Regions from separate parts of the Demequina lignilytica genome, predicted to be linked through region 2. Evidence: predicted binding sites of a transcription regulator. Region 2 holds the regulator's gene; the other holds the start of a gene.
The links. Region 2 encodes HspR, which represses chaperone genes until heat shock. Its sites were predicted from a motif close to AAGTTGAGTCNNNNNGACTCAACTT; they were not measured.

Region 1 (15,575 bases), on a different contig from region 2:
ACTTGTGCTTCACGTACGCGTTCGGCGTCTTGCCCTCGCCCGCCGAACGCGACCGGACCTGGTAGTCCGGGTGGGCCTGCATCAGGTCCTTCAGCTTGGAGAACCCCCAGGTGCGGGAGTCGAAGTCGGAGGCGAGCTTCGACAGGTTGCTGCCGACCGTGCCGAGGTTCGCCCAGCCGTCGTCGCCGGATGCCGCATCCACGGCCTCCGCCAGCAACCTGTCCAGCGTCTCGTCCCGCTGCAGCTGCGGCTTCGCCGCCTCCTCCGCGGCCTTCGGCTTCGTGAGGGCGAGGTTCTCCACATAGACGAACGTGTCGCACGCGGCACGGAACGGCTCAGGGGTCTTGCGCTCGCCGAAGCCGTAGACCGTGAGCCCCTCCTCGCGGATCCGGGCCGCCAGCCGGGTGAAGTCGCTGTCGCTCGTGACCAGGCAGAAGCCGTCGAGGTTGCCCGCGTGCAGCAGGTCCATCGCGTCGATGATGAGCGCGCTGTCCGTGGCGTTCTTGCCCGTCGTGTAGCTGAACTGCTGCATGGGCTGCACCGAGTGCTTGAGCAGGTGGTCCTTCCACGAGTTGAGCTGCGTCGACGTCCAGTCGCCGTAGGCGCGTCGCACGCTCGCCGTGCCGTACTTGGCGATCTCGACCAGCAGCTGCTCGAGATGCTTCGCGGGCGCGTTGTCGGCGTCGATCAAGACGGCCAGCCGTGCGCCGTCGTTGTCCTTGGGCATGAGCACCTCCTGGGCCGACTCTAGCCGTGCGGCACGATTCGCTTCATGGGGCGACGTTGGTCGTCGGAATCGACACGATCCGCTTCACGAGGTGCGCGGGGCGGAGCGCTACGTGCGACGGCGTGCGAGATCGGGGAGAGGGCCTCGAGCAGCCGCGCGCGCAGCGCCCCGCCGCGTTCCGCGAAGTCCCGCTGCCGTCGCGCATACTCGCGCTTCCCCTCGGGGGTCTCGACGGCGATCGCCTCGAGCCCGAAGCGTGAGACGTCGTACGGAGAGGCCTGCATGTCGACCTGTCGTACCTCGAGGGCGAGCGCGAACGCCTCCAGCGTCAGCGACGACGGCACCACGGGCGTGAGCTTGGCCGCCCACTTGTACAGGTCCATGGTCGCGTGCAGGCAGCCGGGCTGCTCCATCGCGACCTGGGTCTCCCGGGTGGGCTGCAGCTGGTTGAGGGGACGCGCCTCGGGCGTGAAGAAGCGGAACGCGTCGATGTGGGAGCAGGCGATGGGATTGGCCTCGACGACCGCGTCGGTACCGGCCTGCCCGAGGCGCAGGGGGAGGGGATGCCGTCGCTCGTCGTCAGCCCGGTAGACCATGGCCCACTCATGGAGCCCGAAGCAGCCGTAGCGTGCTGGCCTGGACGCGGTGGCCTCCAGCAGCCGCACGATGTGCGCGAGACCCCTGCCGCGGGCCTCCAGGAACGCGTCGACGTCCACCTGAGTGCCCGGCGCACCGTCCCGGTAGAAGGTCCACCGCGCGTGCTCGGGCGCGTCCTCGAGGACGATGCCGGGGCCTGGGTGCCAGCGGCGCAGCCGGGATGGGCGCACGCCGTAGTACTCGAACAGGAAGTCCTCGATCGCGTGCTTCTCCGCCCGCCCGGCGCGCTCGCGATGACCCGCCGTCAGGGCGTCGGCTGCCTCGGCGTGAGCCCGCGCCTGCGGCTCCCACTCGGCGCGCGTCAACGCGGTCGGGGCGGGCTCGGTCATCCGCCCATCATCTCAGGCGTTCCACCTGCACCCCGTGCCGCATCGTCCTACCCTGGAGGGGACGGCACAACGGCACGATGCCCCTCCGCCCGTGGACCCGGACGCCTCCGGACCGGCACCGGGAAGGAGGACGCCATGAGAAGGATCACCGCCGTCACGGGGCTGCTCGCGGGAGCGGCGCTCGCACTCGCCGGCTGCTCGTCGGACTCGCCGGCGACCATCGAGGTCACCGGCACACAATCCGGATGCGCGATCGCACCGGACAACCCGGGGTTCCATGGGAACTGCGTTCTCGACCTGTCGGACGAAAGGGTGTCAGGCACGGTCGAGGTCGAGTTCGACCAGGTCGGCGAGGACGGCGACACGGTGCAGTTCGAAGGTTCCGCCGTCATCAGCAACGATGGGGGCACCTGGACCAGCGACACATGCACCGGGATGCTCGAGGATGAGACCGGCCACGTCGAGTTCGACTGCGAGCTCGCCGGAACGGGCGACTACGAAGGGATGACCTTCGTGCAGCACCTTGAGGGCACCAGCACCCCGTCCCAGGTGACGGGCACGCTCACCGAGGGCTGAGGCCCCGCATCGCCACCGCTCGGGCAGCTGCCCGAGCGGTCGGTCGTGCCACGCTAGGGCCATGCCCGACACGTCCCGCGCCCACGCCGCGGCGCCGTTCCTGGTCCTGCTCGGGCTGCTCTGCCAGGAGGCGGGTGCGGCGATCGCGGTGATGGTGTTCCCGACCGTCGGCCCCGTCGCGATGGTCGCGCTGCGGCTGGTGTTCTCCGCGCTCGTGCTCCTGCTCATCGCGCGGCACGCGCTTCGCGGCGCCGCGCACGGTCACTGGCCCCTGGTGATCGGATACGGCGTCACCCTGGCCGCGATGAACGTGATGTTCTACCTCGCGATCGCCCGGATCCCGCTGGGAATCGCGGTCACGATCGAGGTGCTCGGCCCGCTGGTCCTCAGCGTGGTCGCGAGCCGGAGCCTGCGCGGCCTGCTGTGGGCCGTGACCGCGGCGGCGGGTGTCGCGCTGCTCGGGGGGACAGCCCACGACCTCGACCTGCTCGGCGTCGCCTTCGCGGTCGGCGCCGCGCTGCTGTGGGCTGGCTACATCCTGCTCGCGCGCGCCGCGGGCGCCGCGATGGCTGGCCTGACCGGCCTCGCGCTCGCGACCGGCGTCGGCGCGGTCCTCACCCTGCCGGCCGCGGTCGTCACCGCGGGCGCGGCGCTCGCGGATCCCCGGATCCTCGCCCTGGGCCTCGCGGTCGCCGTGCTGTCCTCGGCCATCCCGTACGGCATCGAGATCACGGCGCTGCGCCGCTTGAGGGCGGAGACCTTCGGGATCCTCATGGCCCTCGCGCCCGCGCTCGCCGCGCTCACCGGCCTGGTGCTGCTCGGCCAGCGCCTCACCGTGACGATCGCGCTGGGCATCGCGCTGGTCACGGTCGCCGGGATCGGGGCGGTGCGCACGGCGCCTCGGCCGACGCGGGTCGTCGCGCCCGACCAGGCCACCCTGCCGCTGCCGCCGGCGTAGGGAGCCCTACGCGCCCTCCCACCACGCGAGCACGCGCATCGCCCGCAGGGTGTTCCACCGGGACGGCCGCCCGTCGCCGTCCTCGAGGGTGAGCGGCACGTCGCCGCGGTGCGTGTTCTCGAGCGGCCACTGTCCCGCAGAGGTCTGCTTGGACCGCACCAGCGCGATCGCCTCCGCGAGCCGCGGATCCGGCGGGGATCCGGTGGAGCGCAGGTGGTCGAGGGCGCGCAGCACGTCGTAGTGCCAGTACGGCGGGAACGAGAACCGCTGGAAGGCGGGATCGATCACCTCGCCCGTCGAGCGCCGGTACATCAGGCCGCGCTCGAGGAGCAGCGCGTGCGCGTCCTCCATCGCGATCGCCACCGCCGGCTCGGGCTCCCGCGAGCGGCGGTACAGCTCCAGCGCCTCGAGCGCGCCGATGGTCGAGTGCAGGGAGGACCGCTGCGACCTCGCGGGCGGGTCGCAGTTCCACCCGCCGTCGCGGCGGCGGTCGGCGAGCAGGCGCCGCACCGGGCCCCGCATGTCCTCGCCGAAGTACGCGCCCACGGCGATCGCGGTCGCGAGCGTGCACGCCTCGTCCTCGCCCTCGAGGAACGGCGCGTCCCCGTCCTCCCACCGCACGCCGTCGAACGCGCGTCGCACCGCCGCGCGCACCGGTCGCGAGCCCGGATCGACGCCCAGGCGCACCAGCAGCATCAGCACGTGGGCCGTGCCGGTCCAGGGCTGGCCGTCGTCCGGGTCGGGCCGCTCCGCGGGCCACCAGGCACCGCCCGCCCACGACCCGTCCTCCCGCTGCATCGCGAGCAGCGCCGCACCCCAGCCCTCCCGCGCGACCAGGTCGCGGTCGAGCGCCGCGCCCTCCGGATCGTCGAGCAGGTCTCGGCGCACCTGCCAGCGGATCGCGGGGTCGCCCGCGAGGAGCCAGTCGATCACGCTCACGCGGCGCCGCCCAGCGGTGTCCGCGGCACGGCGCTGTCGGCGACGGCGGACGATGCGCGGGCCAGGACCCGCTCGAGCGGCCCCTGGCCGAGGGTCGCACGCCAGACGCAGGCGGCCGTCACCGCGGCGCCCGTCAGCACCACCCACGCGACGTTCGACGGCTCCCACACCATGGCGTCGCCGACGATCGCGATCACCACGATGTGGGCGACGTACAGGCTGAGCGTCATGCGCCCGGTCGACGCGAGCGGCCAGATCGCGCGGGGCGCGGCCGACGCCGCCGCCACGCACCCGCCGATCACCGCGGCCGCCACGCCCACGTTGCCGAGCATCTCGAAGCCCGTGTAGCTGTGGGGCGCGACCGACGCCCAGGCGACGCCCGCATCGTCCGTCCATGACCCGCCCAGTCCGAGCCCGAGGCCGTACACGCCCACCGCGACCATGGCGCCGCCGCCCGCGAGCGACGCGAGGTCGGGGCCGCGCCAGGGCGCCCAGCGGCCGATCGCGAGGCCGATCAGGAGGTAGCCGCTCCACACGAGCGCGGGATAGTGGGTCGACCAGAGCTCGTGGATCACGGGACCGTCGAACGGCGCGAGCCACGGGTCCGCCCAGCCCAGCAGCGGTCCGCCGACCACGAGCACGCCGGCGCCCGCCGCGGCCTGGACGGCGGGCCTCCACGCGAGCGCGGGCAGCACCAGCAGGAACATGATCCCGAGGTTGTCGAGGATCACGTCCACCGGGGTCTCGAGCCAGGCGAGCATCCAGCCCAGCACGAGCAGCAGCCCGCCGCGCACCGCGATCCGCGCCCGTGTGTGGGCCACCGCGCCCGCCGACGCCGCACCGCCACGGCCGGTGAGCATGAGCGACATCGACACGCCCGCGAGCACCGCGAACAGCGCCGACGCGCGTCCGTCGAAGACGACGAGCCAGCCCCAGCCGTCCGCGTCCGAGCCCCGCCGACCCGTGTCGCCCACGTGCGCGGCGAACATCCCGATGAGGGCGAGGCCGCGCGCGGCGTCGAGCCCGTCGACGCGGGCGCTCACGCGATCCCGGCGGCGTCGAGGACCCGCTCGCCCCACGCGTAGTGGGCGCCGAGGCACTCGTGCGCGACGTTCGCCATCGCCTCGTCCCCGAGCCACGCGTAGGCGTGGGGCTGGGTCAGCTGCTCCGTGGAGAGCGACTCGACCAGCGCCACGGCGCGGGCATGGGACGCCACGAGCCTCGCGCGCGCCTCCGCGTAGTCGAGGGCGCGCAGGTCGTCGTAGATCCGGTCGTTGAGCTCGCCGAGCATCGCCCACGTGTAGCCCTCGGCGGGGTAGTGCACGGGCCTGCCCGCCGCATCGTCCACCAGCCAGCCCTCGAGGAGCAGGTGCCAGGCGTGGACGTGCGTGAGGATGTCGGTGGTGCGGCGGTCGCGCCACGCGTCGCCGAGCGACGCATCGGGGTAGCGGTCCGTGCGCGCGAGCAGGCTCGTCAACCCGGCGTGGGCCGCCGAGACGATGCCGATGCGCGAGATCACCTTCTCATCGTAGGCACGCCCCCGGACGCAGGGCGGCCCAGGTCCGAGCGGCTACGCTGGAGGTCATGCGTATCGCCCGTTTCACCACCGGAGAAGAGCCCCGTTTCGCGATCGTGGACGGCGATCCCGGAGCCGAGGAGCTCGTGGTCCTCACCGGAGACCCCATGTACACGCCGGGCACCGTCACCGGCGAGCGGATCAAGCTCACCGACGACGTGCGCCTGCTCGCGCCCGTGATCCCGCGCTCCAAGGTGGTGTGCCTCGGCAAGAACTACGAGGCGCACGCGAAGGAGATCCCGCACCGCGGGCCCGCCCCGGACGTCCCGATCCTGTTCCTCAAGCCGAACACCGCCGTGATCGGCCCGGACGACCCGATCGTGCTGCCGTCCTACAGCGAGGACGTGCAGCTCGAGGCCGAGCTCGCCGTGATCATCTCGCGCGTGTGCAAGGACGTCAGCCCCGAGAACGCCGAGCAGTACATCTACGGCTACACCTGCGCCAACGACGTCACCGCACGCGATCTGCAGCGCCTCGAGGACCAGTGGTTCCGCGCCAAGGCGTTCGACACCTCGCTGCCGCTCGGCCCGTGGATCGAGACCGAGCTCGCGCACGACGACGTCGAGATCTCCTCCCGCATCAACGGCAACGCCACGCAGAACGGCAACACGCGTGACATGCTCCTCGACGTCATGCACGCCGTATCGATGGTCTCCGAGGTCACCACGCTCCTCCCCGGCGATGTCATCCTCACCGGCACCCCGTCCGGGGTGACCGCCCTCCACCACGGCGACGTGGTCGAGGTCGAGATCGAGGACCTCGGCGTCCTGCGCAACCCCGTCATCCGGCGCGGCTGAGCGCACGCCGCGCCTCGCATCGTCGCCACCACCGCATCGTCCATCCGCATCACCGCAAGGAAACTCATGAGCAAGGTCCGCGTCCGCTTCTCCCCGTCGCCCACCGGCCTGCCCCACGTGGGCATGGTCCGCACCGCGCTGTTCAACTGGGCCTACGCCCGGCACACGGGTGGTGACATGGTGTTCCGTATCGAGGACACCGACGCCGAGCGCGACTCGCAGGAGAGCTACGAGATGCTCCTCGACGCCATGAGCTGGATGGGCATCGACTACGACGAGGGCCCCGAGATCGGCGGCCCTTACGGTCCGTACCGGCAGTCGCAGCGGCACGACCTGCACGCGCAGGTGGTCGCGAAGCTGGTCGAGGGTGGCTACGCGTACGAGTCGTTCTCGACGCCCGACGAGATCGAGGCGCGCCATCGCGCGGCCGGCCGCGACCCCAAGCTGGGCTACGACGGCTTCGACCGCTCGCTCACCGAGGAGCAGAAGGCCGCGTTCCGCGCCGAGGGGCGTGAGCCGGTGCTGCGCATGCGGATGCCCGACGAGGACATCACCATCGAGGACCTGATCCGCGGCACGGTCACCTTCCCCGCGGGCACCGTGCCCGACTACGTGATCGTCCGCGCGAACGGCATCCCGCTCTACACGCTGGTCAACCCGGTCGACGACGCGCTGATGAAGATCACCCACGTGCTGCGCGGCGAGGATCTGCTGTCCTCGACGCCGCGGCAGATCGTGCTGTGGCGGGCGATGGTCGAGCTCGGCATCGCCGACGCCGTGCCGTCCTACGCGCACATGCCGATGGTGCTCGGCGAGGGCACCAAGAAGCTGTCCAAGCGCGACCCCGAGTCCAACCTGTTCCACCACCGCGACCGTGGCTTCCTCCCCGAGGGGCTGCTCAACTACCTGGCGCTGCTCGGGTGGTCGATCGGCCCCGACCGCGACGTGTTCTCGCCCGCCGAGCTGGTTGCCGCGTTCGACATCGCGGACGTGAACCCGAACCCGGCGCGCTTCGACCTCAAGAAGGCCGAGGCGATCAACGCCGAGCACATGCGGGCGCTGCCCGTGGGCGACCTCGCCGCGCGCGTGGTGCCGTACCTCCACGCCGCGGGCTTCCTGTCCTCCGACTCCGCGCAGAGCCTGACGCCGCACGAGGAGCAGACCCTCGCCGAGGCCATGCCGCTGGTGCAGACCCGCATGAACCTGCTGGGCGAGGCGCCCGGGATGCTGGGGTTCCTGTTCATCGGGGCTTCCGAGGTCGTGGTGGAGGACGCCGCGCGCGCCAAGCTGCCCGACAACGCCGCCGACGTGCTCGACGCCGCGATCGCCGTCCTGGAGGGGCTGACGGACTTCTCGCCGGCCGCGCAGCAGGAGGCGCTCACCGCGAAGCTCGTGGAGGAGATGGGCATCAAGCCGCGTTTCGCGTTCGGCCCGCTCCGCGTCGCGGTCACCGGCCGCCTGGTCTCGCCGCCGCTGTTCGAGTCGATGGAGATCCTGGGCCAGGACGAGTCGCTGACGCGGCTGCGGAATCTGCGCGCGACGCTCTGAGCCCGCCCCTCCTCCTGTCGGGACGCTCAGTCCTCCTCTCGCGCCTGAATCGCGCCTCCCGGGACCGTCAGTCCTCTGGCGCTCGCGACCCACGGTGCCCATGAGGACTCAGTGTCCCGGGAGGACCCGCGGCGCTGAGAATTGAGGACTGACTGTCCCGACCGGTGGGTGAGGTGGCGGTGGTGAACGCGCCTAGGCTGGCCCGCATGACCCCACCCATCCGCGGCGTCCTGTTCGACGTCGACGACACCCTGGTCGACACGCGCGGCGCCTTCCGGCACGCTCTCGCCGGGGTCGCCGTCGACTACCTCGGCGAGGTCGACCACGACGAGCTGGTGCAGTTCTGGCGGGACGATGCGAACGGCTGGTACCGCGCCCATACCCGCGGTGAGATGACGCATCGCGAGCAGCGGCATCGTCGAGCGAACGACCTCCACGCCGCCTACGGCGGCCCCCATCTGGACGATGCGGCGTACGCCGAGTGGGACGGTGCGTTCGAGCGCTACTTCCGTGAGGGCTGGTCGCCGTACCCGGACGCCGACGGTGTGCTCGACGCTCTCGAGAACGCGGGCATCCCGTACGGCGCCCTGTCGAATGCGGCGTTCGACTATCAGGTCCTGAAGCTCGAGTCCTGCGGGCTCGGAAGGGTGCCCATGCTTGTCGGCGTCGACACCCTCGGCTTCGGCAAGCCGGATCCTCGCGTGTTCTCGCTGGCGTGCGAGCGGCTCGGTCTGGAGCCGGCGGAGGTCGCGTACGTGGGCGACGAGTTCGACGTCGATCCGCTCGCCGCGGTCGCCGCCGGGCTCGGCCTCGGCGTGTGGATCGAGCGCCCCGGCGCGCACTCCCGCGACACCGAGGGCCTCGCCGGTCACGGCGTGCCCCGCGACGGCCTGGTCCGCCTCGCCTCCCTCCATGACCTGCCAGGGGTGCTGGGCGTACGGTGACCCCATGAGGGGGTACCTGGCGCTTGGCGCGATCGCGCTGCTCGCGGTCGCCGGCTGCGGCGCGGGCGGTGATGCCGAGGCAGGATTCGGCGTCCCCCGCCAGAACCAGATCGACGAGGTCACGTCCGACCGCGAGCCCGTCAACGGTGTGATCGACGTCGCGGGCGACGGGTGCATGAACCTCGAGCTGCCGACCGGCGAGACCCGGTGGATCGTGTGGCCCCCGGATGCGGAGCAGGGCGACTCCGGCGACGTCGTGCTCTCGGGTGGACAGGAGTTCGGCGACGGCGACGCGATCACGGGGGTGGGGGCGCTCGTGTCCCTCGGAGAGCTGCCGGACGGGTCGAACGCCGACAGCTACTTCTCGAGCTTCGGGGCCTTCTGCGACGCGGACGAGGCAGGGGTCGCCGTCCTCGACTGGCTCGAGCATGCGGATGGGTGACCGTCGGAGCTGGTCGCCGGCCCGTGTGGCGGCCCCCTCGCTGCTGCTCGCCGCCTCGCTGCTCGTCGGCTGCTCGGACGGAGACGACGACGGCGAGGCGGGCTACGTGGTCCGGCAGTCCTCGGTGGGTGAGATCCCCGGCGCGCGCCTCGAGTTCGCGGGCACCGTGACGGCGCTCGACGACGGCTGCCTCATGCTCGATCGCGGAGACGGGACGATGCCGTGGATCGTGTGGCCGCCGGGCGCAGCTCCGGGAGGCGGCGGGGGAGTGGTGGTCGACGCGGAGACGTACCTGCCGGGCGATCCGATCCGCGGGACGGGGACCCTCGCCGTGCTCGCCGACCTGCCCGGCGGCGCGCACGACGACACCTACTTCGGGCGCCAGGGGAAGCGCTGCGACGCGGACTCCGCCGGTGTCGCTGTGCTCGACAGCATCGCCCCCGCCGGGTAGCGGCCGGTTTGGTTTCGGGCTCGGTCTCGGGTACAGTGGTACCTCGGTTCGGCAAGAACCTGATGGGCTATGGTGTAACTGGCAGCACGACTGATTCTGGTTCAGTTAGTTGAGGTTCGAATCCTTGTAGCCCAGCTTTCATGACAGAGGGCCCGCCTGACGGCGGGCCCTCTGTCGTTGTCGGGGGTGGTCAGGCGACTGTCAGCGTCACGCGCTCGCCGTCCCAGCCGGCGGTCACCGCGTCGCCCTCGCCGACCCGGCCGTCGACGATCTCCTTGGCGAGCTCGTTGAGCAGCCGCGACTGGATCAGCCGCTTGAGCGGCCGCGCCCCGAACTGCGGGTCGAAGCCGTCCGCGGCGAGCGAGGCGCGCAGCGCATCGTCCACCGTCAGCGCGATGTCCTTGCTCTCCGCGAGGCGCGCGATGGTCTTGGCGAGCTCCGTCGCGACGATCCCCTCCATGGCGGCGGGGTCGATGCGGTCGAAGACCACCACGTCGTCGAGCCGGTTGAGGAACTCCGGCCGGAAGGCGCGCCGCAGCACCGCCCGCAGGTCGTCCTCGAGCGCCGCCCGGTCCTCGCCGTCCCAGGCCAGGACGATGTCCGAGCCCAGGTTCGACGTCATCACGATGATGGTGTTGGTGAAGTTGACCGTCCGGCCACGGCCGTCGGTCAGGCGGCCGTCGTCCAGCACCTGCAGCAGCACGTTCCACACATCCGGGTGGGCCTTCTCGACCTCGTCGAACAGGACGATGCTGTACGGGCGCCGGCGGACGGCCTCCGTGAGCTGGCCGCCCTGGTCGTAGCCGACGTAGCCGGGAGGGGAGCCGATGAGGCGGCTGACCGCGTGGCTCTCCATGTACTCGGACATGTCGATGCGGATCATGGCGCGCTCGTCGTCGAACAGCTGCTCGGCGAGCGCCCGCGCCAGCTCGGTCTTGCCGACTCCGGTGGGGCCGAGGAACAGGAACGAGCCGATCGGCCGGTTCGCGTCCGAGATGCCCGCGCGGGCGCGACGGATCGCGTCGGCCACCGAGGCGATCGCGCGGTGCTGGCCGACCACGCGCTCGTGGAGCCGGTCCTCCAGGTGGCCGAGCTTGCTCGACTCGTCCGTCAGCAGCTTCTCGACCGGCACGCCCGTCCACTTGGCGACCACGCCCGCGATGTCCTCGCCGGTCACCTCCTCGCGGAGCATGCGCTCCTCGGCGGGGATGGCGTCGAGCTCGGCGCGCGCCGCCGCGATCTCCTTCTCGGCGGCGGGCATGAGGCCGTAGCGGATGCGCCCGGCCCTCTCCAGCTCGCCCATGCGCTCGGCGCGCTCGAGGTCGCCGCGCAGGGACTCGAGCCGCTCCGTGGCGGTCGAGACGCGGACGATCAGGTCCTTCTCGCGTGCCCACCGCATGTTGAGGCGGTCGGAGTCCTCCTTGAGGCGGGTGATGTCGCGGTCGATCTCCTCGCGGCGCGCCTTGGCATGCTCGGACTTGTCCTTCGCCACCTGGGTGCGCTCGATCTCCAGCTGCATGATGCGGCGACGCGCGCGGTCGAGCTCGATCGGCATGGAGTCGAGCTGCATCTTGAGGGCCGAGGTGGCCTCGTCGATCAGGTCGACCGCCTTGTCGGGCAGGAAGCGCTCGGTGATGTAGCGGTCGGACAGCTTCGCCGACTGCACGATCGCCTCGTCGGTGATCTTCACGCCGTGGTGGACCTCGTACTTCTCCTGCAGTCCGCGCAGGATCGCGACGGTGTCCTCGATGCTGGGCTCGCCCACGTAGACGGGCTGGAAGCGGCGCTCCAGGGCGGAGTCGGTCTCGACGTGCTCGCGGTACTCGTTCAGCGTGGTGGCGCCGATCATGCGGAGCTTGCCGCGCGCGAGCATCGGCTTGAGGATGTTGCCCGCGTCGACGGAGCCCTCCGCCTTGCCGGCGCCCACGATGGTGTGGAGCTCGTCGACGAACAGGATGATCCGGCCCTCGGACTCCTCGACCTCCTTGAGGATGCCCTTGAGGCGCTCCTCGAACTGGCCGCGGAACGCGGCGCCCGCCACGAGCGAGCTCATGGCGATCTCGATCACGCGACGGTCCTTGAGGGAGGAGGGGACGTCCCCGGCGACGATGCGCTGGGCGAGGCCCTCGACGATCGCGGTCTTGCCGACGCCGGGCTCGCCGATGAGGACGGCGTTGTTCTTGGTGCGGCGCGTGAGCACCTGCATGACGCGTCGGATCTCCTCGTCGCGTCCGATGACGGGGTCGAGAGCGCCCTGCTCGGCCAGCGCGGTGAAATCCTGGCCGAACTGCTGAAGAGCGCTCTGCTGCTCCTGCTGGTCAGGGGCGTAGGGCTGAGCGGTCATGGGAACCTCCTGGTAAAGCACTGTACGACTGCTGGGTTGAGTCGCCTGCACTCAACTTTACATAACGCCTTGCCGATGCGCAAGGATCACCCGGCGGGGGGAGGGCTTGCCCGGCACGTCGGAACGCGCGTTCCCCGGTCCGGTCGGGGAGTCTCACCGTCGATCTCGCGCCCCCTCGGCCCGGCAGGGGAGGCTGAGCGTGGGCACGCCGCGATCGCGGACGCTGAGCCTCCCCTGCGATGCGGTTCCCGGCGGCGTGCGCCCCTCAGGCTCCGTTCCCGATGCGAGGATGGAGGGGCCGACCGTGGGCGAGCCGCGGGTGCGGAGAGCGGCGCTCGAGCGGATTTTGGAATCGGCTCGCGGTCGTGTACAGTTTTATCTCGCGCCAGCCGCCCGAAACGGTGGCCGGAGCAGCTAGGGCCCCGTTGTGTAGCGGCCTAGCACGCCGCCCTCTCAAGGCGGTAGCGCGGGTTCGAATCCCGTCGGGGCTACTCATCGAACTCCCCGCCGTCAGCGGCGGGGAGTTTCGTGCTTTCCGGCAGGTTCCGGACCGGCGCCGTGCCCGCGTCGGTTTGCGCAACGCGCTTGAGCCGGTGCTACCGTCGCCGCCATGCACGCCCCCCTCTCCCGTGCGGCTCGCCGCTCCGCGCCCTCCCGAGGGGCGCGCGCGTGACGCTCGGCGCCGCCTTCGACGGCGTGCTCGCGGCCGCGCGCACCGGCGAGGAGTGGGCGTGGACGCGCCTCTACCAGGACCTCGCCGGGCCGGTGCGCGGCTACCTCGCGGGCCGGGGCTCTCCGGACCCGGAGGACGAGGCGGCGGACACCTTCCTCCACATCGCGCGCGGCCTCTCGTCGTTCAAGGGTGACGAGGCGGACTTCCGCGCGTGGGTGTTCTCGATCGCGCATCGTCGGATGGTCGATGCGCATCGCAAGGCTGGCCGGCGACCGCAGGTGACGTCGGACGAGCCCGACGACCGGCTCATGCGCGAGACGGTCCCCTCGGCGGAGCAGCAGGCGCTCCTGCGTGACGAGGCCAAGGCGGCGGCCGCGCTGCTCGAGGGCCTGAGCCGGGACCAGCGGGAGATCCTGCTCCTGCGCGTGGTCGGCGAGCTCTCGGTGCGTGAGACCGCGGAGGTGATGGGCAAGAGCGAGTCCGCGGTGAAGGTGTCGCAGCATCGGGCGCTCCAGTCGCTCCGCGTGCGGCTCGCGCGGCGGATGTAACCTTTCCGGCCGCTCGTGCGATGACACAGGCATGACGAGCAACGACTTCACCGACCGCGACGCGGAGCGCCTCCTGCGAGGGAACGCGCCCGAGGCCCTGCAGGACGCCGCGCCCGCGGTCGACGCGCTCCGCGCGCTGGCGATCGCGCCCGACGGGTCCGAGGCCGCCCGCGCGGGCGCCGTGCTCGCAGCTGTCGCCGCGGGGGCCGCGGGCCCCCTCCCCGTGCCCGCGGCGGCGCCTTCGCGCTGGCGCATCCGTGCCGCGATCGCGGGCGCCTGCGCGCTGGTGGGTGCGGGTCTGCTCGGCACCGCCGCCGCAGCGGACGATGCGGCGCCCGGCGACCTGCTGTACCCGGTCGACAAGGCCCTCGAGGACCTGGGCATCGGGGACGGCGGCACCGAGGAGGCGTGCGAGGAGGCCGAGAAGCTCGCCGAGGAGGGCGAGGTCGAGGAGGCCGTCGAGCACCTGGCCGAGGCCGTCGAGGAGGACGAGGACCTCGACGAGGGCTCCGCCGCCGCGCTCATGGCCGCCGCCGAGAAGATCCGTGAGAACGGCTCCGAGGCGTCCGCGGAGGTGCACGAGCGCGTGGCCGCGATGCTCGAGTGGATGGCGACCACCGACGCCACCGGCAAGGAGTTCGGCCAGGGCGTCTCCCAGCACGCGCGCGGAGTCTGGGTCGACCCTGAGGACGAGGCGGTCGAGGACGACGCCGCGGCGACGGACGAGGCCAGCGAGGCCGACGAGGCCGACGAGAAGTCCACGGGCAAGCCCGAGACCACCGGCAAGCCCGAGACGGCAGGCAACAGCGGCAAGGCGCCGGGCAAGCCGGAGACCGCCGGCTCCTCCGAGAAGACCACCGGGAAGCCCGAGAGCACGGGCAAGCCCGAGACGACCGGCAAGCCCTAGGCGCCGGCCGACAGCTGAGGGAGCCGCCTCGCGTCCTCCACGGACGCGAGGCGGCTTCGCCATTCCTGGACCAGCCCGGGCGGCGGCGTGCCGCAGGCGGGGTCCTCGGCCGGGCGGCGCGGACGCCGACGGGCGACGGCGTCGTAGACCGCGTCGCGCATCCGCCGCGGGACGGCGCGCAGGACCATGCCCGCCCGCCAGGGCCACGGCAGGCCTGCCGTGACCCTCGCCACCGCATCGGATCGCAGTGCTGCCGTCTTGCCGTCCCACACCACGAGCGACGATGCCGCGATCGATGCGGGAAGCCCGCCAGCCTCGAGCACGGCGCGCCCGGGAGCGCCCGCGCTGCCCGCGATCAGGAACCGCCTTCGGCGATCGCGCCTGATCAGCCAGGCGACGAAGCCGTTGCACAGCCCACAGTCGCCGTCGAACACCACGATCGCGACCGCCTCCGTCATGGTCACGACCCTACGCGTGGCGGAGAGCACGGTCTGGCACGCCGGTGCGCGCGGCTCCCACGCATCGTCCCTGCTCGGACGTAGCCTGACGCCGTCGGAACCCGTGAAGGGAGGCGCCATGGCCGTCGCCGCACCGCCCGTGGTCAGCCGCCATCGCGGCTCCGCGGACGACTACTCGTCGACCCCGATGCGCATCCGGGGGCTCGACGGGCTTCGCGCGATCGCGGTCGCCGCGGTCGTGGTCTATCACCTGGGGACGGGCGCGCTGCCCGGCGGCTTCCTCGGCGTCGACGTGTTCTTCGTCATCTCGGGGTTCCTCATCACCACCCTGCTCATGACGGAGCGCTCCCGGCACGGCCGGATCCGCTTCGGGCGCTTCTACCTGCGTCGCGCCCGCCGACTGCTGCCTGCGCTGCTGCTCATGCTCGCGGGCAGCGCCCTGCTCGCCGCGACCGTCGCCCGCGACGCCATCGAGGGGTTCCGCGGCAACGTCGCCGCGGCCCTGCTGTATGTGTCGAACTGGTGGTACATCGCCCAGGAGCAGTCCTACTTCGAGCTCATCGGCCGCGGCAACATGCTCGCGCACCTGTGGTCGCTCGCCGTGGAGGAGCAGTTCTACCTGGTGTGGCCCGCCGTGGTGGCGCTCGTATGGGGCATCGCGCGTGCCCGCCGCAGCTCGGTGCGGCTCGCACTCCTGGCGA
Region 2 (15,575 bases):
GCGACGGTGTCGACCGCCTGGCAGGGCATGGTCAAGGCCGGGCTGATCCAGGCACGCGGCCGGGCCGGCACCTTCGTGCTCGAGCCGACCACGCCGTGGCTCACGCCGCGGTCGCAGCGGCTCGCGGACCGCGGCACCGCTGCGCCCGGCATGGCACCCCGGCTCGACCTCGCGTCCGGCCTGCCGGACCCGACGCTGCTCCCCGACGTCTCCGCGAGCCTCGAACGGGTCGCTCCCCGCCGCGCCTCCGTCACCTCGTACACCCAGCCGCCGCTGCTGCCCGAGCTGGAGGCACCGCTGCGCGAGCGCTGGCCGTACTCCCCGCCCGCCCTCGCGATGGTCGATGGCGCCATGGACGGCGTCGAGCGGGCGCTGCGCGCCGTGGCCCGCTACGGCGACCGGGTCGTGGTGGAGAATCCGACGTTCCCGATGCTGCTCGACCTGCTCGACCACCTCCACCTGATGGCGGTGCCCGCACGCATCGACCACCGGGGCATGGTCCCGGCGGCTCTTCACGAGGCGCTCACGTCGCGTCCCGCCGCGGTGGTGCTCCAGCCGCGCGCGCACAATCCCACCGGCGCGTCCCTCACCGCCTCGCGCGCCGAGGAGCTCGCGACCGTGCTCTCCCGCCACCGCTACGGGCGCGACACCGTGGTGATCGAGGACGATCACACCAACCTCGTGTCCGCCGCCCCCGCGGTCAGCCTCGGCACGTGGCTCCCCGCCCGCACCCTCCACGTGGGCGGCTTCTCGAAGTCGCACGGCCCCGACCTACGGGTCGCCGCGATGAGCGGACCCGCGGGGGCGATCGAGCGGATCGTCGGCTACCGCGTGCTCGGCCCGGGGTGGACGTCACGGATCCTCCAGGCCGTGCTGCACGACCTCCTCACGACCCGACCAGCGATCGCCTCGATCAGCGCCGCCCGCTACGCGTACTTCGCCCGCCAGCGCGAGCTGGCCTCGTGCCTGCGCGGCCTCGGCGTCGACGTCGAGGCCCGCGACGGCCTCAACGTGTGGGTGCCGGTGCCCGACGAGGCGGCGGCGCGCGTCACCCTGGCCGCCGCGGGGATCCAGGTGAGCCCGGGCAGCGCCTTCGTCGTGCCGACCCCGGAGGGGGACGATGCGCCCGGGCCCCACGTCGGCGACCACGTCCGGGTGAGCGTCGGGGGGCTCCGCGAGGCGATCCCGGACGTCGCGGCGGCGATCGCCGCCGCCTGCGAAACATCGAGGTAACCACCCCGCCGTACGCTGGCGGCCTGGACCCCGGCCGGAGGTGGCATGGTGGGCCGTCGGGTATCGACGGCAGGTCCGGGAACGCGCACGACCCCGATCCGGAAGGCCGCCCCATGCCCCGCCACCTCCCGCACCTCGCCCGCCTCGGCATCGTCCTGGCCCCGCTGGTCCTGGCGACCGCGTGCTCGTCCGTCAGCGCAGACCCCGCCCCCGTCACCCCCTCCTCGGCCGACCCCGCTGCCGCGGCGGAGCTCACGGTCGACAACTGCGGGACCGTCGTCACCCCCGAGGGGACGCCGGACCGCATCGTCACCGTGAAGTCGACCACCACCGAGCTGCTCGTCGAGCTGGGCCTGGCGGACCGGATCGTCGGCGCCGCCTTCCTCGACGGACCGGTCGAGCCGCCGTACACGACCCTCGACGTCGACATCCCCGTGATGTCGGACTTCCTCCCCGGCCAGGAGGCGACCCTCGCCCTCGACCCCGACGCGATCGTCGGCGGCTGGGAGTCCAACTTCGCCGCCGACGGGGTCGGCGAGCGAGCCGACCTCGCCGCCCTCGGGATCCTCACCTACGTCGCGCCGTCGGCATGCAAGGAGGCCGGCTACCAGCCGGACCCGATGACGTTCGACCTCCTGTTCGCTCAGATCGAGGAGGCCGGGCTGGTGTTCGGCGCCGAGCAGGCCGCCGCCGCCCTGGTGGAGACGATGCGCGACGGCCTCGCCGCGGTCGAGCCATCCACCTCCGGCCTCACCGCCGTCTGGTACTCCTCGGGCGACGACGCGCCGTACGTCGGCGCCGGCATCGGCGCACCCCAGATGATGATGGACGCGGCGGGCCTCACGAACGTGTTCGCGGACGTCCACGACACGTGGACGTCCGCCACCTGGGAGGCCGTGGTCGAGGCGGACCCCGACGTGATCGTGCTGGTCGACGCCTCGTGGAACACGGCCGCGAGCAAGATCGAGCGGCTCGAGTCGGATCCTGCCACCGCGTCCCTCACCGCCGTCCGCGAGGGGCGCTACCTGGTGATCCCCTTCGCCGCGGGCGAGGCGGGCGTGCGCAACGTCGAGGCCGTCGCGTCGCTGACGACCCAGCTGGACGCGCTCGGGCTGTCATGACCGCGGTCCGCGGCGGGCGCGGGACGGTGCTGCTGCTGGCGGCGCTGGCGCTCGCGCTCGCCGCCAGCCTGGTCGCGGCCGTGTCGATCGGGGTGGCCGACCTGTCCCCCGCCGGCGCCTGGTCGGTGATCGCCCACCACCTGGGCCTCGGCGGCGCGTCGGCGTCCGCGACCACCGACGCGATCGTGTGGCACATCCGGGTGCCGCGCGCGCTGACGGCGGCGCTCGTCGGCGCGGGGCTCGCGGTCGCGGGCGCGGTCATGCAGGGGCTCACGCGCAACCCGCTCGCGGACCCCTACCTGCTCGGGCTGTCCTCGGGCGCCTCCCTCGGGGCCGTCGCGGTGATCCTCCTGGGGCTGGGCGCCTCCGTCGCCGCCACCGCCGCGGTGCCGCTCGCGGCCTTCGCGGGGGCGGCGTTCGCCCTCGCCGCCGCGCTCGCGATCGCGAGGCTCTCGGGTGCCGTCACCCCCACGACGCTGGTGCTCGCCGGCCTCGCGGTGTCCCAGTTCCTGGCGGCCGCGACCTCGCTCGTGATCGTGATGGCGGCGAAGGGCGACTCGTTCCGCGAGGTCCTGAGCTGGCTGCTCGGGTCCCTCGCCGGCTCGTCGTGGACCACGGTCGCGGTGGCGGGGATCGCGCTCGCCGGCCTCTACCCGGTGATCCGCCTGCACGCGACCCGGCTCGACGCCTTCGCGCTCGGCGAGAGCGCCGCCGCCGCGCTCGGGATCCACACCCGCCGGACCCGCCTGGTGCTGCTCGGCACCGTCTCGCTGCTGACGGGAGCGATGGTCTCGACCTCGGGTGCGATCGGCTTCGTCGGCCTGGTGCTGCCGCACCTCATGCGGGCGCTCAGCGGGGGCCTGCACCGCCACCTGCTCCCCGCGGTCGCGCTGGGCGGGGCGATCTTCCTGGTCTGGGCGGACACGCTCGCACGCACCGTGCTCGACCCGCGCGAGATCCCCGTCGGGGTGGTGACGGCCCTGCTCGGGGTCCCCGTGTTCGTCCTGGTGCTGCGGCAGGCCCGGAGGCAGTCATGGAGCTGAGGATCGAGGACCTCACGGTGCATCGCGGCGGCCGGGTCGCGGTGCGCGGGGTCGCGTTCGCGGTGCCCGCCGGCGCGCGGGTCGCGCTGCTCGGCCCCAACGGCGCGGGCAAGTCGACCCTGCTCGCCGCCATCGCCGCGCTCGTGCCCCGCACCAGCGGGGCGGTCCTGCTCGACGGCGAGCCCGCGCATCGTCTGTCCCGGCGCACGCTCGCGCGCCGCGTCGCGCTGCTCGAGCAGCACGCCGACGCGGCGATCGCGCTCACCGCGGCGCAGATCGTCGAGCTGGGGCTGCTGCCCCATCACCGGGGGCACCGTCGCCCGCACGATGCGGCGGGCCAGGCGCGAGCCGCCCTCGCCTCGGTGGGCGCGGACCACCTCGCCGACCGCGACTGGGCGCGCCTGTCGGGCGGCGAGAGGCAACGCGTCAGCGTCGCCCGCGCGCTGGCGCAGCGCCCGGCCCTCCTGCTGCTGGACGAGCCGACCAACCACCTCGACATCCGCGCGCAGCTCGAGACGCTGCGGCTGGTGCGCTCACGCGGCATCACGGTGGTCGCCGCGCTGCACGACCTCAACCACGCCGCCGCCTGGGCCACCCATGTCGCCGTGCTCGACCACGGAGGTCTGGTCGCGTTCGGCGCACCCGGCGAGGTGCTCACCCCCGCGCTGATCGCCCGCGTCTACGGTGTCACCGCGACCGTGCTCGACCATCCCGGCGACGGCCGACCCGTGCTCGCGCTCGACCCGACCGAGGAGGACTCATGACCGACCCGCTGCGCATCGTCGCCCTGTCCGGAGGGGTGGGCGGCGCCCGCTTCCTCCGCGGCCTGGTCGCGTGGGGCGCCACCGCGGGGGTGCCGCTCGACGTCACCGTGATCGCGAACACGGGCGACGACATGCGCCTGCACGGGCTCCAGATCTGCCCGGACCTCGACACGGTGATGTACACGCTCGGCGGGGTGATCAGCGAGGCGCAGGGCTGGGGTCGGGAGGACGAGCGCTTCACGGTCGCCGAGGAGCTGCGCCCCTACGGCGTGGGCTGGGAGTGGTTCACGCTGGGCGATCGCGACATCGCGACCCACCTCGCCCGCACGTCGCTCCTGGACGCAGGCCAGCCGCTCTCGGCGGCGACCGCACGGCTCGCCGCCCGCTGGGACCTGCCTGTCACCCTGCTGCCGATGAGCGATCAGCCGGTCGAGACCCACGTCGAGCTCTCGGGCGGCGAGGTGATGCACTTCGAGGAGTGGTGGGTGAGGACGCGGGCGGCGGCGCCGGCGCGCCGCTTCGTGCAGGTCAGGGTGGACGAGGCGGCACCGGCACCGGGCGTGCTCGACGCGATCGCCGGGGCCGACCTGGTGCTGCTGCCGCCGTCCAACCCGGTGGTGTCCGTCGGGACCATCCTGGGGGTGCCGGGCATCGCCGACGCGCTCCGCTCCGCGGCCGCGCCGCTCGTGGGGGTCTCGCCGATCATCGGCGGCGCCGCGGTGCGCGGGATGGCGGAGGCCTGCCTCGCGACGCTCGGGGTCCCGGCGACCGCCGCGGGCGTGGCGCTCGACTACCGGTCGCGCCACGGCCTCCTCGACGGCTGGCTGGTCGACGATGCGGACGCCGGCGCGCTGGACGAGCTCGCCTCCGCGGGCGTCGCCGGGCTCGCGCGGCCGTTGTGGATGACCGACGTCGACACGACGGCCGCCATCGCGGCGGCGGCGGTGGAGCTGGGCCTCAGCCTGCGCTGACCACGGGGACCGCCGCGAGCGCGGCGACCGTGTGCGCGCCGAGGCCGAGCGAGTGCGCCCGATCGAGGTCGCGCTCGGTGTCCACGTCCGCGCTCAGGCGGAGCGACGCGTCGAGACCTTGATAGCCGAGCGCTCGATGGCGCGCGAAGGATCCCTGGCCGAACGCCGGCAGCAGCCGCCCGTCGATCGCTCCGAGCAGGGTCGTGCCCGTCCCGGCGGCGTCGGGGAAGACGGCGCGGCGGGCGAGCGCCACGCGCGCGAGCGCCTCGTCGACGTCCGCGGGCCTGAGCGCGGGCAGGTCCCCGAGCACGACGGCGCAGGGGCCGATCAGCATGCGCGCGACCTCCGAGATCCCGGCGTTCAGGCCCTCGGCGTGCTGGACCCAGCGCTCCACTCCGTCCATCCCTGGCAGCTCCAGGCCCGGCGTCTCGGTCACGACGATCACGCGCGCCACGTCGGCTGCACCCACCACCGCCGCGACCGTGTCCGCCGCGAGCGCGGTCGCCAGCGCGGCGCGCGAGGCGCCCCTCACCACCTCGGGAAGGCGCGACTTGGCGTGCGGCCCGCCCTTCACCGGGATCAGCACGGTCCAGCCGGTCACGGCGCCTCCTCCTCCGCGTGCGCGGCCGCGGCGAGCCCCGCGTCGAAGCCGCGGGCGTACGCCTCGTCCGATCCCCAGCGGAACATGTCGTGCTCCGCGTCCCGGACCAGGGCACGCACGCCGGTCCCCACCTCGTCCGTCACCGCGTCGAGGCCGCGCACCACGGCGACGGGCAGGCCCCGCACCTTCCCCTTCACCAGGTCCGCGGCCGCCGCAAGCTCGTCGACCAGCGCGGTCACGGAGACCTCGAGGGTGCGACCCTGCGCGTCGGGCGTGCCGCGGTGGTCGTCGGTCACGTCGACGTAGGCCGCGCCGATCGCGAGGTCGGTCTGTCCGTTGCGCCAGGGCCGGCCGAACGTGTCCGTGACGACCACCCCGACGCGCGATCCCGTCGCGGCGCGCAGGCCCTCGGCGAGCGAGCGCGCCGACCCGTCGGGGTCGACGGGCAGCAGCAGGACGTGCCCCGCGGGCACGTTCGAGCCGTCGACGCCCGCGGCGGCCATGACGAAGCCGTGCGTGGTCTGCACGATCCGGGTGAGGCCGCCGTCCTTGCGCGGCCGCGACGCGACCACCCGGACGGCCTCCGCGGTGATGGCGTCCTCGCGGTCCGCCGCCGTGACCAGCCGACCCTCCGCCTTCGAGACGATCTTGCTCGCGACCACCACCACGTCGCCGTCGGCCAGCGGCGTGCCCGCGGTCGCGGCCGCCGCGGCGATCAGGGCAGGCAGGTCCGCGCCCGGGGCGATCTCGCCCAGGCCGGGGACGGCCCACGCGGTGAGCATGTCAGCGGTGCAGCTTCGGGAGCACGTCGGCGGCGAAGGTGTCGATCCACTCGCGCTGGTTGCGGCCGACGTTGTGGAGGTAGACGCGATCGAAGCCGAGGTCGACGAAGCCCTGGATGTACTCGCGGTGGACGTCGGGGTCCTCGCTGATGACCATGCGGCCCTCGAAGTCCTCGGGGCGGACCATCTTCGCGATCTGCTCGAGCTCGAACGGCGAGCGGATGTCGGCCTTGGGGAACTTCATGCCGCCGTTCGGCCACTCGACCATCGCGTTCTGCAACGCCTCCTCGTAGGTGGGCGCCCACGACATGTGCAGCTGCAGGATGCGCGGCATGGAGTCGGGGTCCTTGCCCGCCTCGCGCGCCCCCTGCTCGAAGCGCGAGAAGAGGTGCGCGATCTTCTCCTTCGGCGCGCCGACCGTGATGAGCCCGTCGACCTCGCGGCCCGCGCGGCGGGCGGCGACCGGACCCGCCGTCGCGACGTAGATGGGCGGAGCGACCTCGGGCATGGTCCACAGGCGCGTGGTCTCGAGGCGGTAGAACGTCCCCTGGTGCTTGACGTCCTTGCCCGCGATCGAGGCGTCGAACAGCTTCTTGATGATGTCGATGGCCTCGAACATGCGGTTGATGCGCTCGGGCGGCTCGGGCCAGTACTGGCCGACGATGTGCTCGTTGAGCGCCTCGCCGGCGCCCAGACCGAGCCAGTGCCGGCCCGGGTACATCGCGGCGAGCGTGGCCGACGCCTGCGCGACCATCGCCGGATGCCAGCGGAAGGTCGGGGCGGTGACACCGGGGCCCATGTCCCCCGTGGTGCGCTCGCCGATCGCGGTGAGCACGTTCCACACGAACGCGGACTGGCCCTGCTGCGGGACCCAGGGCTGGAAGTGGTCGGCGGCCATGACGCCGGAGAAGCCCCTGCTCTCGGCGTACTCGCTCAGCGCGACGGCCTCCATGGGGGCGAACTGCTCGAGCATCGCCGCGTAGCCGACCTGCAGATCTGACATCACCACTCCTCGTGCCCGCCTCGGATTTTCGTATCGTAGGAGGCTGAACATTTCGCCGGGGTTAAGCCGTGGCCGCGCGTGGTCCCCACACCTACGCCCCGGCCCCTGTCTCGCCCACCTCGTGCGGGGAACTGACCGCCATCTCTCGCGAGTCCGCGCCTCCTCGGGGGAGATGAGCGCCCCGACCCGGCACAGCACAGCGCGCTCCTGGGAACTTGAGCAGAGTTCGCTCAACTTCTGCCTCGTCGACTTGACGCAACCTCGCTCGCGACGTAACTTGAGTCTCAGTCGCTCAAGTCCTGAGCGGAGGTTTCACGCGGCGCCCCGCCGCAGTAGGAGGAAAGAACATGTCACGAGCAGTCGGCATCGACCTCGGCACCACCAACTCGGTCGTCTCCGTCCTCGAGGGCGGCGAGCCCACCGTCATCGCGAACGCCGAGGGCGCCCGCACCACCCCGTCGGTGGTCGCGTTCTCGAAGACCGGCGAGGTCCTGGTCGGCGAGATCGCCAAGCGCCAGGCCGTCACCAACGTGGACCGCACCATCGCCTCGGTGAAGCGCCACATGGGCACGGACTGGTCGCAGGAGATCGACGACAAGAAGTACAACGCGCAGGAGATCTCCGCGCGCATCCTCGGCAAGCTCAAGCGCGACGCCGAGGAGTACCTGGGCGAGCAGGTGACCGACGCGGTCATCACCGTGCCCGCGTACTTCAACGACGCCGAGCGCCAGGCGACCAAGGACGCCGGCACCATCGCGGGCCTCAACGTCCTGCGCATCGTGAACGAGCCCACCGCGGCGGCGCTCGCGTACGGCCTCGACAAGGGCAAGGAGGACGAGCACATCCTGGTCTTCGACCTCGGTGGCGGCACCTTCGACGTGTCCCTGCTCGAGGTGGGCAAGGACGACGACGACTTCTCGACCATCCAGGTGCGCGCGACCGCCGGCGACAACCGCCTCGGCGGCGACGACTGGGACCAGCGGATCGTCGACCACCTGGTCAAGGAGGTCAAGAACACCGAGGGCGTGGACCTGTCGAAGGACCGCTCGGCCCTGCAGCGCCTCCGCGAGGCGGCCGAGCAGGCCAAGAAGGAGCTCAGCTCCGCGCAGCAGACCACCATCTCCCTCCAGTACCTCAGCATCGGCGAGAACGGCCCCGTCCACCTGGACAGCAAGCTCACCCGCGCGCAGTTCCAGCAGATGACGGCCGACCTCCTCGAGCGCACCAAGGCCCCGTTCCACCAGGTCATCAAGGACGCCGGCATCAAGCTGTCGGAGATCGACCACGTGCTGCTCGTCGGCGGCTCGACCCGCATGCCCGCGGTCACCGAGGTCGTCAAGGAGCTCACCGGCGGCAAGGAGCCCAACAAGGGCGTGAACCCGGACGAGGTGGTCGCCGTCGGCGCCGCCCTGCAGGCCGGTGTCATCAAGGGCGAGCGCAAGGACGTCCTGCTGATCGACGTCACCCCGCTGAGCCTCGGCATCGAGACCAAGGGCGGCGTGATGACCACGCTGATCGAGCGCAACACCGCGATCCCGACCAAGTCGTCCGAGGTCTTCTCGACGGCCGAGGACAACCAGCCCTCGGTGCTGATCCAGGTCTACCAGGGCGAGCGCCAGTTCGCGCGTGACAACAAGCTGCTCGGCACCTTCGAGCTGTCGGGCATCGCCCCGGCCCCGCGCGGCGTCCCCCAGATCGAGGTGACGTTCGACATCGACGCCAACGGCATCGTCCACGTCCACGCGAAGGACCGCGGCACCGGCAAGGAGCAGTCCATCACCGTGTCCGGCGGCTCGGCCCTCTCCAAGGAGGACATCGACCGCATGGTCAAGGACGCGGAGGAGCACGCGGAGGAGGACAAGAAGCGCCGCGAGGACGCCGAGGTCCGCAACAACGCCGAGACCTTCGCGTACTCGACCGAGAAGATCCTGTCGGAGAACGAGGACAAGGTGCCCGCGGAGGTCGCGGAGGACGTCAAGTCCGCGATCGCCGAGGTCAAGACCGCGCTCGAGGGCGACGACACCGACGAGGTGAAGGCGAAGCACGAGACGCTGGTCGAGAAGGCGCAGAAGATCGGCGAGGCGGTCTACGCCGCTCAGCAGGCCGAGGGCGTGAACGTGGACGCGGACTCCGCGGCCCAGGCCGCGTCCGGGCAGCCGTCCGACGACGACGTGGTCGACGCCGAGATCGTCGACGACGAGGACGAGAAGAAGTAACCGAGCTGACGGCGGGCGCGCGGCCACGGCACACGATGCCGAGCCGCCGCCCGCCGTCGCCCTACGGAGGCGTGACATGACCGACAACACCCCCACTCCCGAGGAGCCGCAGGACGATGCGCTGGCCCAGGCGGAGTCGATCCTGAACGAGGCTGGCAAGGAGGTCCCCGAGGGCACGTTCCTCGACGAGGACCACGACGGCGTCGACGACCTCACGGCGGACGAGACGGGCGCCGACGACGCCCTCAACGCCGCGTATCAGAAGGCCGCCGAGCACCTCGCCGACCTTCAGCGGCTCCAGGCCGAGTACGTCAACTACCGCAAGCGCGTCGACCGGGACCGGGAGCTCATCGCCGTGAACGCGACCGCGAAGGCCGTGGAGGCGCTGATCCCGGTGCTCGACGACATCGCGGCGGCGCGCGACCACGGCGACCTCGCCGAAGGTCCCTTCGCCGCGATCGCGGAGAAGCTCGAGGGAGCGCTCGGCCGCCTGGGCTGGTCGAGCTACGGCACCGCGGGCGACGAGTTCGACCCGCAGCTGCACGAGGCTCTCATGTCCCAGCCGAGCACCGAGGTGGCCGAGCCCACGGTCCAGCACGTCGCCCAGCCCGGCCACAAGGTGGGCGAGCGCGTGCTCCGCCCCGCGCGCGTGATCGTCGCGCAGCCCGAGTAGCCCCAGGAGGGAGGCGCCATGCCCAGCCAGGACTGGTTCAACAAGGACTTCTACGCGACGCTCGGCGTCTCCAAGGACGCCGACGCGGACGCCATCAAGAAGGCGTACCGGAAGCTCGCGCGCGACCTGCACCCGGACCGCAACCCCGGGGACGCGGCCGCGGAGAAGCGGTTCAAGGAGGTCGGCGAGGCCTACGCCGTGCTGTCCGACACCGAGGACCGCCAGCAGTACGACGCGATCCGCGCGATGGGCGGTGGCGGCGCACGCTTCCAGGCGGGCGGCGGCGGCGCGGGCGGCGCGGCCGGCTTCGAGGACATCCTCGGCGGGATGTTCGGCGGCGGCGGACGCGGGGGCGCGCAGTTCCGCACCTCGGGTGGCGGCACCGGCGGCTTCGAGGACATCCTCGGGTCGATGTTCGGCGGCGGCTTCCAGCGCGGACCGCAGAAGGGCGGCGACATCGCCGCGGCCGTCGAGGTCACCTTCCGCGACGCCGCCGAGGGGTCGACCGTGACGCTCGGCTCCGACGGCCAGCGCATCACCACCCGGCTGCCGGTGGGCGTCAAGGACGGCCAGCGGATCCGCGTGCCCGGCAAGGGCCGGCCCGGGTCGAACGGCGGACCAGCAGGCGACCTGCTGCTCACGGTGCACGTGCAGCGGCACCCCGTGTTCACCATCGACGGGCTCAATCTCAAGATGAAGCTGCCGGTGCGGTTCGACGAGGCCGCGCTCGGCGCCCATGTCGAGGTGCCGACGCTGTCGGGGGAGCGGGTCAAGGTCAAGGTGCCGTCCGGCACGCAGTCGGGCACGGTGCTCCGGGTGAAGGGTCGCGGACTCGCCTCCAAGAAGGGCACCGGCGACCTCATGGTCACCGTCGAGGTCGCGGTGCCGCGCAAGCTCTCCCGCGATGCCAAGAAGGCGCTTGAGGCGCTCACCGATGCCACCGCGGGTGAGGATCCCCGCGCGTCGCTCTACACGGAGGCCGCCCGCTAGCGGGAAGGTGAACCATGGAGCAGCCAGACGTCGACGAGCCGGTGTTCCTCATCTCCGCGGCCGCGGAGCTCGCCGGCATGCACGCGCAGACGCTGCGCCAGTACGATCGCCTGGGCCTGGTGGTGCCGCGCCGCCGCCCCGGCGGCGGCCGCCGCTACTCGCTTCGTGATGTCGCCACGCTGCGCGAGGTCCAGCGCATGAGCCAGGACGAGGGCATCAACCTCGCGGGCATCGCCCGCATCCTGTCGCTCACCAAGCGCGTGACGCAGCTCGAGCACGAGGTCGAGCGGCTCCGTCCGCGTGCCGACGTCGGCTCACGGATCTTCACGACCGGGCCCACCGGCAACGTCGTGATCGTCGAGCGCGGACGCCGGGCCCGCCGCGACGAGGGCCGGGCGATCGTGCTGTGGGCCGGGCTGCCGTCCGAGGACGAGCAGACGGACGGGTAGGCGCCGCCCTAGGCGCGGGCCGCGCCGAGCGTCAGCGCGCGCAGGACGGGTCGAGCCCGGCGACGGTGGCCTCGATGGCCTCCTGGATGTCGCACAGCTCGGGGCGGTGGTCGCCGTAGGCGCGGCGCAGCATCTCGATCATCACGTGGCCGTGGACGTTGGCCCAGAGCGATGCCGCCGCATCGTGCCACCTCGCCGGGTCCGCGTCGGGCCCCTCGAGCGCCGATGCCACGCGCGCGCGGTGGGAGTAGAACGAGTCCCACACACGCTCGCGCGTGGTCTCCGACGGGTCGTAGCCCGGGATCGCGGCGACGAACATCACCTGGAACTGGGTGGGGTGCGCCAGGGACCACTCGCAGTAGGCGCGCGCGCCGGCCACCAGGCCGTGGCAGCCGCCGCCCGCCGCCTCGTGGGCCTCCTCGAGGGTCGCATCCAGCTGACCGAAGCCCCACTCGACGACCGCGTCGATGAGGCCCGACTTGCCCTTGAAGTGCGTGTAGACGCCCATGGTCGAGCAGCCGGCCGCGGCGGCGACAGCGCGCACGGTCAGCCCGGCGGCACCCTGGGTGTCGACGATCCGCAGCGCCCCCTCGAGCAGCCGGCCCCTCAGATCGGAATTCTCGTTCTCAAACATGAGAATCAATGATATTTCATGTAACAGCAATATTTTTCGCACCAAGGTCCTAAGGCCTGTGCAGTGCGCCACATGTTGCACTAATGCAAGTCAGCCGCGGGGGCAACGCAAAGGGGTCGGCACCGCCCTCAGCTCGGTACCGACCCCTTGCGCCCCCCTCTACCTCTGCAGGGACTCCAGCACGTCTCTCACGTAGTCGTGCGTTCCTGGCAGAGACTCGATCCACACGCGCGGAGGCTGCCGCATCAGGTTGCCGACGCGCATCTGCGTCGCGCGGTGGGAGATGTGATCGCGGAGGCTGGCCACGCCGGAGCCCATCTCGGGCCCGCGTGCCACCAGCACCGCGTAGACGCCGTCGGAGACGCGCGCCATCGGGTGACCCTTGCCGTACGCGTCCTGCAGCGCGCGGCCGATCGCGGCGTTGCGCGCCATGCGCTGCCACGGGTCCGTGTCGGCCGCGGCCACGTCGACCAGCACCAGCGCGTGGGAGACGGGGACGTCGTCGCCGTCGCGCTCCGCGGCGCCGTAGATCTCAGCGAGCCGGGTGATCAGGTACTCGACCGTGCCCAGGCCCGACTCCGCGTCGGTCATCAGCGGCGCGACGCGGTGCGTCGCCTCACCTTCCGTCCAGCCCTCGCACAGCGACCGCAGCGTGCGGATGGGGGCCGACTCGTAGCCGGCCGCGCGGAACAGCACCGCCATGTCGTCGATAGCCTCGGTGATGCCCACGCCGGCCATCGCGCGCGCCGTGCCGAGTCGGAAGGCCGCAGGCGCCGTGTCGAGCCGCGCCTCGAGCGCCTCCGCAAGCGCCTCCCCCGCAGGGGTGAACCAGTCGCCCGGACGGCGCCAGACCGTGCCGAGGCTCGCCGACTCCCATCGCCGCATCAGCGGCGACGGCGACTCCGCGCCTGGGGTGTTCACCTCGCTGGTCATGCCCGATGAGAGGGGGGTCCCCCACCGCTATGACGCAGATTCCGAAAGTTTTTTTCGGGCCGCCTGGCGACCACCCCGCAAGCGCCGTGTGACGAATCCCTCACGGCGCGCCTTGTCCGCTGGGATACGGACCGGGAACAATGGGATAACTCCACCTTCTGCAGGGAGCAGCCGAGTCATGAGCCAGGAGGCCCTGTCGCTCTGGACCGAGACGTCCAGCGACCCCGAGCTGATCGCGGGCGTGCGCGCCGGTGATCCGGCGGCCTTCGGCGTGCTCTACGAGCGGCACGCGGATGCGGCCCGCAAGGTGGCCTTCCACTACACGAACAGCGCCGCCGACGCCGAGGACGTGGTGTCCGAGGCGTTCTCCCGGATCCTGCGCGCGCTCCAGCGCGGCGATGGCCCGGACCTCGCGTTCCGCGCCTACCTGTTCACGATCGTGCGACGGACCGGCCTCGACATCATCGAGCGCGCCAACCGTGCGCGCCCGAGCGAGGACATGGCGCCCTACGAATCCGCCATGGGCTTCGAGGGCGGCTCCGACGAGCCGGCGATGGCGGGCTTCGAGCAGACCATGGTCGCGGACGCCTTCTCCTCGCTGCCCGAGCGGTGGCGGGCGGTCCTCTGGTACACGGAGGTCGAGAAGAAGACGCCGAAGGAGGTCGCCCCGCTCCTGGGCCTGTCCGCGAACGGCGTGGCGGCGCTCGCCTACCGTGCGCGCGAGGCGCTCCGCCAGGCGTACCTCCAGCAGCACCTCGGCGCCGCCGACTCGGTCGGGTGCCTCGAGGCCAACACGCAGCTCGGTGCCTACGTGCGCGGGGGGCTGAGCAAGCGAGAGCACACGCGCGTCGACGAGCACGTCCGCTCGTGCGACAAGTGCATGGCGCTGGTCGCCGAGCTCGAGGATGTCAACCGTGGCCTGCGCGCCGTGATCGCGCCGATCTTCATGGGCCTGCTCGGCGTCAAGGCGCTCGAGGGCGGGATGCCCGTCGGCGGCGCCTTCGCCTCGGGCGCCGCGACAGCGGGTACGGGCGCGGCCGGCGGCAGCGCCGGCGGCGCCGCGGCCGCGAGCGGTGGCGTCGCCTCGACCGCCGCGACCTCCGGCCTGGTCGGCGGCGGGCTCGCCACCATCGCGAACGGCCTGGCCGCGATCGCCATCCCTGTGGCCGCGACGGTCGGCGTGGTGTCCCTCGCCGTGACAGGTGCGAGCGTCTTCGGCCTCATCGGGCGGACCGGCGACTCCGGCGACCAGACCCCGGCGGGTGCCGCGGGCTCGCCCGCCGCGGAGTCCGTGACGGGCAGCTCGACCGCGCCGTCGGCGGACTCCGGTCAGGCGGACGATGCGGGTGACGAGCCGGTGGTCGGCGGCGACCTGGAGATCGGCGAGGACGAGGCTCCCGCCGCGGGCGCCGAGACCACCACCGCCGCGGACGACGACGGCACGCCCGCCTTGGTGCCCCCGGCAACCCAGAGCGTGACCGGGTCGGGTACCGATACCGGGTCGGGCACGGGTTCTGGCTCCGGTGCGGGCACGGGTTCCGGTACGGGCGCTGGCTCCGGGACGGGTACCGACTCGGGTTCGGGCACCGACACCGGCTCCGGCTCTGGAACCGACTCGGGTTCGGGCACCGACACCGGCTCCGGCTCCGGCTCCGGCTCCGGCACCGGCTCCGGCACCGACACCGGCTCCGACACCGGCTCCGGCTCCGGCTCCGGCTCCGGCTCTGGAACCGACACCGGCTCCGGCACCGACACTGGCTCCGGCTCTGGAACCGACTCGGGTTCGGGCACCGACACTGGCTCCGGCACGGGCTCCGGGACCACGACGACGCGTCTGGCGATCGCGCCCGCGCCGCTGAGCGTGCTCACGGTCTCGCGCCTCTCGCCCAGCCTCTCGATGTCGCTGTCGAACGACGGCGACGCCGCGGCGACCGACATCGCCGCCAGCATCACGCTCCCCGCCGGCCTGTCGTTCGCCCCTCCGGGCGCAGGTGCCGGGTCCCGCCAGCCCGCGGACGCGGCGGCGATCGCCTCCTACCTGCAGTTCGCCAACGAGGGCACGATCGAGGCGGGCGACTGGACCTGCGAGCTCACGGACGACCGCGGTGTCGCGGACTGCACGCTCGACACGCTCGCGGCCGGCGCGTCGACCGAGCTGCTCC

Region 1: the regulator HspR is predicted to act here: its motif matches at 12,322-12,346, upstream of QQX13_RS03415 (ATP-dependent Clp protease ATP-binding subunit).

Annotation. Positions count from the first base shown of each region.
Region 1 is NZ_JAUHPZ010000001.1:750,493-766,067, reverse strand. It holds gene QQX13_RS03480 (NYN domain-containing protein) at 1-727, opposite strand, end outside; gene QQX13_RS03475 (3-methyladenine DNA glycosylase) at 748-1,713, opposite strand; gene QQX13_RS03470 (hypothetical protein) at 1,849-2,289, shown strand; gene QQX13_RS03465 (EamA family transporter) at 2,351-3,247, shown strand; gene QQX13_RS03460 (prenyltransferase/squalene oxidase repeat-containing protein) at 3,254-4,186, opposite strand; gene QQX13_RS03455 (heparan-alpha-glucosaminide N-acetyltransferase domain-containing protein) at 4,183-5,229, opposite strand; gene QQX13_RS03450 (ClbS/DfsB family four-helix bundle protein) at 5,226-5,705, opposite strand; gene QQX13_RS03445 (fumarylacetoacetate hydrolase family protein) at 5,771-6,559, shown strand; gene gltX (glutamate--tRNA ligase) at 6,626-8,107, shown strand; gene QQX13_RS03435 (HAD family hydrolase) at 8,314-9,051, shown strand; gene QQX13_RS03430 (hypothetical protein) at 9,056-9,493, shown strand; gene QQX13_RS03425 (hypothetical protein) at 9,486-9,944, shown strand; tRNA gene QQX13_RS03420 (tRNA-Gln) at 10,008-10,079, shown strand; gene QQX13_RS03415 (ATP-dependent Clp protease ATP-binding subunit) at 10,135-12,288, opposite strand; tRNA gene QQX13_RS03410 (tRNA-Glu) at 12,707-12,779, shown strand; gene QQX13_RS03405 (RNA polymerase sigma factor) at 12,958-13,509, shown strand; gene QQX13_RS03400 (hypothetical protein) at 13,541-14,416, shown strand; gene QQX13_RS03395 (thiol-disulfide oxidoreductase DCC family protein) at 14,413-14,874, opposite strand; gene QQX13_RS03390 (acyltransferase family protein) at 14,993-15,575, shown strand, end outside.
Region 2 is NZ_JAUHPZ010000013.1:48,167-63,741, reverse strand. It holds gene QQX13_RS13040 (aminotransferase class I/II-fold pyridoxal phosphate-dependent enzyme) at 1-1,233, shown strand, start outside; gene QQX13_RS13035 (putative F420-0 ABC transporter substrate-binding protein) at 1,347-2,354, shown strand; gene QQX13_RS13030 (FecCD family ABC transporter permease) at 2,351-3,397, shown strand; gene QQX13_RS13025 (ABC transporter ATP-binding protein) at 3,388-4,161, shown strand; gene cofD (2-phospho-L-lactate transferase) at 4,158-5,132, shown strand; gene cofC (2-phospho-L-lactate guanylyltransferase) at 5,119-5,733, opposite strand; gene cofE (coenzyme F420-0:L-glutamate ligase) at 5,730-6,515, opposite strand; gene QQX13_RS13005 (TIGR03557 family F420-dependent LLM class oxidoreductase) at 6,517-7,518, opposite strand; gene dnaK (molecular chaperone DnaK) at 7,866-9,734, shown strand; gene QQX13_RS12995 (nucleotide exchange factor GrpE) at 9,811-10,407, shown strand; gene QQX13_RS12990 (DnaJ C-terminal domain-containing protein) at 10,426-11,397, shown strand; gene QQX13_RS12985 (heat shock protein transcriptional repressor HspR) at 11,412-11,846, shown strand; gene QQX13_RS12980 (TetR/AcrR family transcriptional regulator) at 11,878-12,480, opposite strand; gene QQX13_RS12975 (hypothetical protein) at 12,640-13,413, opposite strand; gene QQX13_RS12970 (sigma-70 family RNA polymerase sigma factor) at 13,592-15,575, shown strand, end outside.